DNA from 3 places in the Rahnella sp. RcJ3 genome. Region 1 is predicted to be linked to each of the others. Evidence: predicted binding sites of a transcription regulator. Region 1 holds the regulator's gene; each other region holds the start of a gene.
What was found. Region 1 encodes sigma-54, which starts transcription at its own class of promoters, with help from an activator protein. Its sites were predicted from a motif close to GTTGGCACANNTTTCGCTNT; they were not measured.

Region 1 (3,282 bases):
TACTCATAAACTTCCGGTGTTTCCGGCATGTTACGGACGTCAATGCTGACGGCCGCTGACGTATTACGTTCAACAAGGGTCTGGGCAAGCTGCGGCAATAACACCACCGGCAGGTTATCCACGCAGTAAAAACCCATGTCTTCTAGTGCCCGTAGGGCAACCGACTTCCCGGAACCGGAACGGCCGCTGACAATCATCAGCACCATGGTGTCACTCCCCTGGCATTCAGTGTGCAGAATTCATTTTCCCGGCACTGTACCGGGAATCAGCAATTTATTCGTTTTCAGTCATTATCTGGAACAGTTCTTCGTCACTTTGCGCGCCACGCAGACGGCGACACACTGTTTTATCAGCTAATTTCTTAGCGACTAAAGATAATGTATGTAAATGGGTTTTACATTGATCTGCCGGTACCAGCAAGGCAAAAAGCAAATCTACCGGCTGATTATCGATGGCGTCAAAAGCAATCGGTTGTTCAAGCTGAATGAATACGCCGACGGCACGTAAAGTGTCTTCTTCCAGCTTACCGTGCGGGATGGCGATCCCGGCACCGATCCCGGTGCTCCCCATACGTTCACGGGTCAAAATGGCGTCAAAAATCACCTGCGGCGACAAATTTAATTGTTTGGCGGCCAGCTCACTGATGATTTCCAGTGCGCGTTTTTTGCTGGCGCAATGAACGCCGCTTTTGGTGCATTCGGCATTAAGCACCGACGTTAATTGCATTGCAGTATCGTTAATCATGTCATCTTTCACTTTTGCGCTGTTTCACCCTTAAAGCTATATCGGCTCGTTTCCCGAAGGTCACAAGCCGATGCCCGAAGGTTTGTAGCACAGGGTTGGCTACATGAATGTCAGTGCTGTTTCAGTTTGTCTTTATGTTTATTCAACTGTCGGGCCAGTTTATCAACCAGTCCGTCAATCGCTGCGTACATATCCTGATGTTCCGAGGTGGCATGTAATTCGCCTCCGTTCACATGCAAAGTGGCTTCCGCTACTTTCTGCACCTTTTCCACGCTCAACACCACATACACCTGATTAATCCTGTCGAAATACTGCTCAAGCTTAGCCAGCTTCGACGTGATGAATTCTCTCAGGGGATCCGTGATCTCAATGTGATGTCCGGTAATGTTGAGCTGCATAATGTCTTCCTTCTCTGTTGAGGTCAAACTAACTGTTTACGTTGGTTTGAGGGCGGGATGGACAAAGACTCTCGGTATTTGGCGACAGTCCGACGCGCAACCATAATTCCCTGATCGGAAAGCAGGGTCGCTAACTTACTGTCACTGAGCGGTTTTACAGGATTCTCCGCTGCGATTAATTTCTTCACCAGCGCCCGGATCGCGGTTGACGATGCCTCGCCACCGCTGTCTGTACTGACATGGCTGGAGAAGAAATACTTCAGTTCGAAAATGCCACGCGGGCTGTGCAGGAACTTCTGCGTCGTCACACGTGAAATCGTCGATTCGTGCATTTCCACGGCACTGGCAATATCTGCCAGCACCATAGGTTTCATAAATTCTTCACCCAGTTCAAAGAACGCCTGCTGCTGCTCAACGATGCAGCGCGTCACTTTCAACAGCGTGTCGTTACGGCTTTCCAGGCTTTTGATTAACCACTTGGCTTCCTGCAGATTGCTGCGGATAAATTGCCCGTCGCTGTCGCTGCGTGCGGAATTCCCCATCGCGGCGTACTGCTGGTTAATCTTCAGACGCGGAATGCTGTCGGAATTGAGTTCTACCGCCCAGACACCTGACACTTTACGCACCAGCACATCCGGGATCACGTATTCGGATTCGCCGGTGTTGATAGACTGGCCCGGACGCGGATCAAGAGACTGGATCAGGAGCATCGCTCCTTTCAGTGTATCTTCTTTTAACCGGGTTGATCGCATAAGTGCGCGGAAATCATGGTTCGCCAGCAAATCGAGATGTTCGCTGATGATAAGACGGGCTTCAGTGATGAAAGGCGTGTCAGTCGCATATTGAGAAAGCTGGATCAGCAGGCAGTCGCGCAGGTCACGGGCGGCCACACCCACCGGATCAAAACGCTGAACGCGCTTAAGTACGGCTTCGACTTCGTCCATGGTGACATTTTCATCACCGACGCTTTCGAGAATGTCGTCAAGGGAGACGGTCAGGTAACCGGTGTCATCCACTGCATCGACGATTGAGGTGGCAATCGCGGCATCGGTATCAGAGAACGGCGTCAGCTCGACCTGCCACATCAGGTAATCCTGAAGTGTCTGCGTGGTTTCGCCCTGGTAAATCGGTAGCTCATCGTCGCTGTAATCATTGCCGGTGCCTGACGGCGTGCCTGCGGTGTAAATCTCATCCCAGGTGGCGTCCAGCGGCAACTCTTCCGGCATGTCTTTCTGCTCGAGTGCCTCGCGGGTGTCTAACCCTTCGCTGTCGGTGGTTTCTACCGAGTCGATTTCTTCATGAAGGTCGGTTTGTTCCAACAGAGGGTTGCTCTCCAGCGCGAGTTGGATCTCCTGCTGGAGCTCAAGCGTGGATAGTTGCAACAAGCGGATGGCCTGTTGTAACTGAGGAGTCATTGCCAGTTGTTGGCTGAGTCTGAGTTGCAAACCTTGCTTCATATCTTGGCTTAATTCCGTTGATGAGTGAAAACGGCAACACTTCTGTCAGAGACGGCCTGTTTCAGTGTAGGTTGAAACAGGCACGGTTCCGGCGGCACAGATCACAGACGGAATTCTTCACCAAGATAAACACGTTTAACTTGTTCATCAGCAAGAATGTCGGCTGGCGTGCCGTGGGCGATCAATTTCCCCTGACTGACGATATACGCGCGTTCACAAACGTCGAGTGTTTCGCGAACGTTATGGTCAGTGATCAGTACGCCGAGGCCGCTGTCACGTAAATGCTCAATGATTTTTTTGATGTCGATAACGGAAATCGGGTCAACCCCGGCGAACGGTTCATCCAGCAGGATGAATTTAGGGTTCGCTGCCAGTGCACGGGCAATTTCAACACGACGGCGTTCACCACCAGACAGTGACTGACCGAGGTTATCGCGCAAATGAGAAATATGGAACTCTTCCATTAATTCATTAGCGCGGTCATTACGCTGTTCTTTGGTCAGATCGTCACGGATCTGCAGCACCGCCATCAGGTTATCAAATACGCTCAGACGACGGAAAATGGAGGCTTCCTGCGGAAGATAGCCAATACCGCGACGGGCGCGGGTATGCAGCGGCAGCAGGCTGATGTCTTCATCATCAACGATAATGCGGCCCGCATCGCGCTGGACGATGCCCACGAC
Region 2 (3,282 bases), on a different contig from region 1:
CAGCATCGCCACGTTTGGCGGCATGCCGGAAGCGATCAACCTTTTCCTGGTGGTCTTGCTGGCAGCGTATTTATCGCTGTACACGATGTTGTTTGCCGGCTTGTTCAGCAAACTGTGGCCGAAAACCACCTGGTGGAAACTGGCACTTGGCGCGCCCGCCTTGTGGCAAGTTACTGAATTCCTGCGCGGCTGGGTGCTGACCGGTTTCCCGTGGTTACAGTTCGGCTACAGCCAGATCGACGGTCCGCTGAAAGGCCTCGCGCCGATTACCGGCGTCGACGGCATCACGATTTTACTCACCTCGCTGAGCGGACTGATTGTGTACGCGGTACATCAGCGTCGCGTCACACCGGGAATTATCGCTGTTGCCATGCTGTTACTGCCGTGGCCGCTGCGTTATATCCACTGGTATCAGGAACAGCCAGATAAAACGGTCGATGTGGCGCTGGTTCAGGGCAATATTCCACAGTCCATGAAATGGGATCCGAAAGCGCTGGAAAGTGCGCTGCAGACCTATCTCGATCTCAGCCGCCCGTACGTGGGTAAATCCAGCATGATCATCTGGCCGGAATCAGCAATTTCAGACATTGAATCCGATCAGCAGGGCTTCCTGAGCATGGTGGATAATATCTACCGCTCACACGGCACCCAGTTAATCACCGGCATTATCGATGCCCGTCGCAATGAAGAAGGCATGAAAGTGTATAACAGCGCCATCGTGCTCGGCGGTGAAAAGCCCTATCACTATCCTGACGGAAACCGCTTCAACAAACATCATCTGGTGCCTTTTGGAGAGTTCGTACCGCTGGAAGCCATTCTTCGCCCGCTGGCACCTTTCTTCGATTTGCCGATGTCCGGGCTGACCAGTGGTGATTACGTGCAGAAACCGTTGTTTGTCAGTGGCCTGAATCTGACCACGGCGATTTGTTACGAAGTCGTCTTCGGCGAACAGGTGCGCGACAATCTGCAACCGGATACTAATTTCCTGCTGACAATTTCAAACGATGCCTGGTTTGGTCATTCGATTGGCCCATGGCAACACTTCCAGATGGCACGTATGCGTTCGCTGGAACTGGGTCGCCCGTTGCTGCGCAGTACCAATAATGGCATTACCGCCGTCGTTGATGCTCAGGGCGATGTGACCCACGAAATTCCGCAGTTTACCCGTCAGGTGCTGAACGTGAAGGTCACACCGACAACGGGTATGACACCTTATGCCCGGGCTGGCTGGTGGCCGGTGTGGTTTGCTACGGCAGTCATGGCGGCAGTTGCGCTGTGGTTGGGTCGCCGTAAATCCTGAGTACAAGCGTTTTGTTTCTAAAACAGGCACCTCCGGGTGTCTGTTCTTTTTTGTAGCACCCCTTTTTAATCTCAATACCCCTCCCCTTTTACCTGCTGCCGATTGTTTCGACTGCGGCATTAAGCGCTGCCGATTTGCCCGCTTATGAAGTTAAATCAGGCCATTTGGCACGACTCTTGCTACATCTGATTGAAAGATATCTGATTAGTTACTTTTTATGACAGGATGCATCATTTTGGTACAAACAGGCTGCTCCTCATGCACTTTCCGGGTGCATAGCCGTTTGATTGCTTTGATTTGGTGCGTGTCTCGTCTCAAAAAAGAAACAATGTGGTTTCATAATATTCACATTCAGCTATTTTCTAGCTTCATATGACGAGGCATTAGTACTTTCTGATCCCTGAGTTTGGATCCCTAATGACAGCAAGGAGTTGGACATGCAATTGCGCAAATTGGCGTTATCAGTACTGTTGGCAAGCGTTACCGTGAGCAGCTTTGCTCACGCAGAAGAACTGACCGGCACCCTGAAAAAAATTAAAGACAATGGCGTTATCGTGGTGGGTCACCGTGAATCCTCAGTGCCATTCTCTTACTACAACAACGAACAAAAAGTTGTGGGTTATTCACAGGACTATTCTGACGCTATCGTTGACGCAGTGAAGAAAAAACTGAACCTGCCTGACCTGCAGGTCAAAATGATGCCAATCACTTCGCAGAACCGTATCCCGCTGCTGCAAAACGGCACCTACGATTTCGAATGTGGTTCAACCACCAACAACCTGGAACGTCAGCAACAAGCGGCCTTCTCTGACACCATCTTTGTGATCGGTACACGTCTGCTGGTGAAAAAAGGTTCGGAGATTAAAGATTTCACTGACCTTAAAGGCAAAACTGTTGTTGTAACCTCCGGTACGACTTCCGAAGTTCTGCTGAACAAGCTGAACGAAGAGAAAAAACTGGATCTGCGCATCATCAGTGCCAAAGACCACGGTGACTCCTTCCGTACGCTGGAAACTGGCCGCGCAGTGGCCTTCATGATGGATGACGCCTTGCTGGCCGGTGAACGTGCGAAAGCCAAGAAACCAGACAACTGGGAAATTGTCGGCACGCCGCAATCCAAAGAAGCTTATGGCTGCATGATGCGTAAAGACGATGCTGAGTTTAAAAAACTGGTTGATGACACCATCGTGCAGGCACAAACCTCCGGTGAAGCAGGCAAATGGTTTGAAACCTGGTTCAAAAAACCAATTCCTCCGAAAAACCTGAATATGAACTTTGAGCTGTCCGATGACATGAAAGCTCTGTTCAAAGCGCCAAACGATAAGGCGCTGTAAGTCATACCAAATGGACGGGTATAACCAAGAGAAGAGTGAAAAGTGACTAAAATACAAGGTTGGACCACCAACCTGTGATGATACAGATGCGGGGTGGTCGTTCCCCACCCCGCATTCTTTCCCATTCACTTTAGGCGGATTGCGTCATCACTCAGATGGGTAAGCCTTTACCCGCTTTACGGAGTTTTTATGTCAATAGATTGGAACTGGGGCATTTTTCTGCAACAAGCCCCCTTCGGTAACACAACTTATCTGGGCTGGATTTGGAATGGATTTCAGGTCACTGTCGCACTGTCAATTTGCGCATGGATAATCGCCTTCCTCATCGGTTCTCTGTTCGGTATTTTGCGTACCGTCCCCAACCGCATCCTTTCGGGTATTGGTACCTGTTACGTCGAATTATTCCGTAACGTGCCATTAATCGTGCAATTCTTCATTTGGTATCTGGTGGTCCCTGAACTGCTGCCTGAAAATATCGGCATGTGGTTTAAATCCGAACTGGCGCCTGACGTACAGTTCTTCACTTCCTCGGTAATTTGCCTCGGGTTGTTCACCGCCGCCCGTGTATGCGAACAGGTGCGTGCAGCCATCCAGTCCCTGCCAAGCGGACAACGCAATGCCGGACTGGCGATGGGCCTTACGCTGCCG
Region 3 (3,282 bases), on a different contig from region 1:
TTCTGTGGCCGAGATTTCGCCCTGCGCAATCGCCTGATGTAACTGGCTGATGGTAAAGCTATCAAACGATTTCATGCGCGGTACACCCCGGCAATTTCCAGACGCGGATCCAGCGGTAAATCCATCAGCGGTTGTGCCATTTGGGCAATGCGGCTGAACTGCACCAGCAATTCCTGACGGCGTGCGTCGTCGAGTTCCAGCGCCAGAACGGATTCCATCTGGCGGATATAGGCGGCCCAGTCGGTCGCTGCGGAGGTATTTTTCATTCTGCTTCCTTATCCATTCTGTTATACAAACCCTGATCAAAAACCGGCGGCGCTGCCGTTGCTGCGCGGGTCGGAGGCACCTTCGAACATGCCGTTGGTATGGCGAACGATGGCACCGGCGTGACCGACGGCTTCACTGAAATCCGGCAACAGTTCGACGTCGTGACCACGCTGCCTCAGCCCGGCCAGCGTCGGATAGGCAAAACGGCCTTCGAGTTTCAGTGAATCCGAACTCTCGCCCCAGGTACGGCCAAGCAGCCAGCGCGGGCCGCTGATCGCCTGTTGCAACGATTGCCCCTGTACTACATGGCGGATAAACACGGCGGCCTGCGTCTGCGGCTGGCCGTCACCCCCCATCGAGCCGTAAACCATGGTGCGCCCGTCGTATAAGCGTGCGGCGGCAGGATTGAGGGTATGGAACGGTTGCTTGCCCGGTGCCAGCGCCAGTAAATGGCTGGCGTCGAGGCTGAAGGACGCGCCGCGGTTTTGCCACAACACGCCGCTGCCCGGCAGCACCACGCCACTGCCGAACTCGTGATAAATGCTCTGGATAAAAGAAACCGCCAGCCCGCTGCTGTCCATCACGCCCATCCAGACGGTATCGCCTGGCCCTTTACCTTTACCCCAGTCGGCGGCGCTGTGTGGTTTGATGCGGGTCGCAAGAGCATCGAGATACTGTGGATCCAGCAGTTCCTGTGCATCCTGCGTCATCATGCGCGGATCGGTGATAAAGCGATCGCGCAGACCGAACGCCAGTTTGGTGGCTTCCACCACGCTGTGAATGGTGGCACTTTCGTCCATGGTTTCCAGCGGCAAACGGTCAGTCAGGCCGAGGATCGCCAGCGAAACCAGCCCCTGCGTCGGGGGTGTCAGGTTGTAGATTTCGCCTTTACTGTGTTTGAGCCGCAACGGCACACGGCGCTGTGGCCTGTAAGCCGCGAGATCAGCGCGGGTCACCGGCATGCCGAGCTTTTCCATGTCGGCGGCCATATTGTCGGCCAGCTCACCGCGATAGAAACTGTTCAGCCCGTCCTCGCACAGCATCGATAACGTCTGCGCCAGTTGCGGCTGAGTGAAGCGGTTTCCGGCGCGGGGCACATCGCCGTTAGGCAGAAAAACATCGGCAAAGCTGCGGAAATCTTTCAGTTCGTGTTGCTTGGCGCGGGTCGCCGCTTCCTGCGATGCTGTCACCGGAATACCATCAGCGGCATAACGGATGGCGTCACGCAGCAGGCGGGAGAGCGGTTTTTGCTCGCCGCCAAATTCAGCCGACACATTCAGCGCTTCCTGCCAGCCGCCGACGGTGCCCGCTACCGTCAGCGCGGCTTTCGGGCCACGGTGCGGAATGTGCGTTTCACCGGCGTAGAAATCGAGAGAGGCGAGGGAGCCTGCGGCACCGCTGGCGTCTATCGCCACCGGATTGCCCTGCGGCGGCACGATCAGCCAGAAGCCATCGCCCCCCAGCCCGTTCATGTGCGGATAGACCACGGCAATCGTCGCGGCCGCAGCCACCATGGCTTCGATGGCATTGCCACCTTCGCGCAATACCGCAAGCGCACTCTGGCTCGCCAGATGATGAGGTGTGACCGCCATGCCCAGCGGTGCGCTGTTACTGTTAATCATGCGATGTCCTTTTTAGAAGCGCTTTTTATGCTGCCCGTGCTTGCAGGGTTGTGGGCGCGTAGGGATAAAGTTAAGCAAGAGGTGTTCCACATCGGCAAAACCTTGCAGCTTTAGCGCTAATTTATCTTGCATTGGCAAGCATAGTGCATGGTATGTTCCGCTGATTTACTGAAACATTGGTTACAAAAGGGCCAGAGATGAAACAGATTGATGAGCGTCTGCGTGACCATTACGCAGAACTGACGCCGCAGGAACAGCGGGTGGCCGACTTTATTTTTGCCAGTATTGACGACCTGATGAGCTATAACAGCGCCGAACTGGCGCGGCTTAGCGGCGTATCGAAAGCCACGGTCAGCCGCCTGTTCAAACGCCTCGGTTACCCGAGCTACCGCGATATGCGCGATGAAATGCGCACCCTGCGCCAGAGCGGGATGCCGCTGACCGACAGCCGCGACGCAGTGCAAGGTAACACCTTGTTATCACGGCACTATAAACAGGAAATGGCCAACCTGACGCAGTGGATTAACCAGATTGATGGCACCCAGTTCGGTGCGCTGATCGCCGCCCTGAATCAGGCGCGGCAAGTACGTTTGCTGGGTTTTCGTAACAGTTACCCGGTGGCGCTGCACCTGCGTCAGCAACTGATTCAGGTGCGCGCTGGCGTGATGATAATGCCGCAGCCGGGGCAAACGCTGGCGGAAGAACTGGTGGATCTTACCGCGCAGGACGTGGTGATATTCGTCGCTTTCCGCCGCAGGCCGCGCATGGCGAAGGCAATTCTGATGCAGTTACAGTCACTTGGCGTGCCGGTGTTGCTGATTTGCGAGCCGCAGGCGCAGACACTTATCCCGCTGGCAACCTGGCATCTGGCTGCTCCGCTCGACAGCGTATCGGCGTTCGACAGTTATTCTTCTGCCATGAGTCTGGCGAATTTGCTCAGCAATGCATTGCTGCACGATATGCTCGCTTCAGGCCGCCAGCGTATTCATCAGATAAGCGATTTGTATAACGATCTGGATGAGCTGGAGCAGCGCTGATTCCCGTTTGAAGAACAAATCGGGCGCTTTTCTGGTGCTTGCGCACAATTTCAGTGCATCATATTTTTCATTGGTTCACGCTTTTTGCCCTGATTCAGGGCAAAAAAACCTCTTCTGATCGCGCCTCTCATTGTCTAATTCCTTGTCATACCGTGACTTTGTGCACAATTTTTCTGCTGCACGGCTTTTGGCACATTCGTTGCAAAGCTATAAACATAAGAATCTATCGTTCCAAAAACCTTTCACCGGAGATAATCTATGAACATGAACAAATGGCTGTTGGCATGGGCAGGTGCGGCAATGCTGGTGCTTCAGGCATCCAGCGTAATGGCGGATCAGTTGCAGGATATTCAGAA

Region 2: the regulator sigma-54 is predicted to act here: its motif matches at 1,464-1,483, upstream of DXU84_RS01260 (amino acid ABC transporter substrate-binding protein).
Region 3: the regulator sigma-54 is predicted to act here: its motif matches at 1,961-1,980, upstream of DXU84_RS02760 (gamma-glutamyltransferase family protein).

Annotation. Positions count from the first base shown of each region.
Region 1 covers NZ_QSNX01000010.1:78,564-81,845, reverse strand. Annotated here, with positions in the region: gene rapZ (RNase adapter RapZ) at 1-206, opposite strand, end outside; gene ptsN (PTS IIA-like nitrogen regulatory protein PtsN) at 274-756, opposite strand; gene hpf (ribosome hibernation promoting factor) at 855-1,142, opposite strand; gene rpoN (RNA polymerase factor sigma-54) at 1,166-2,599, opposite strand; gene lptB (LPS export ABC transporter ATP-binding protein) at 2,701-3,282, opposite strand, start outside.
Region 2 covers NZ_QSNX01000001.1:272,055-275,336, reverse strand. Annotated here, with positions in the region: gene lnt (apolipoprotein N-acyltransferase) at 1-1,300, shown strand, start outside; gene DXU84_RS01260 (amino acid ABC transporter substrate-binding protein) at 1,738-2,634, shown strand; gene DXU84_RS01255 (amino acid ABC transporter permease) at 2,824-3,282, shown strand, end outside.
Region 3 covers NZ_QSNX01000002.1:32,846-36,127, forward strand. Annotated here, with positions in the region: gene DXU84_RS02750 (AtzE family amidohydrolase) at 1-75, opposite strand, end outside; gene hpxX (oxalurate catabolism protein HpxX) at 72-266, opposite strand; gene DXU84_RS02760 (gamma-glutamyltransferase family protein) at 303-1,889, opposite strand; gene DXU84_RS02765 (MurR/RpiR family transcriptional regulator) at 2,087-2,926, shown strand; gene DXU84_RS02770 (transporter substrate-binding domain-containing protein) at 3,185-3,282, shown strand, end outside.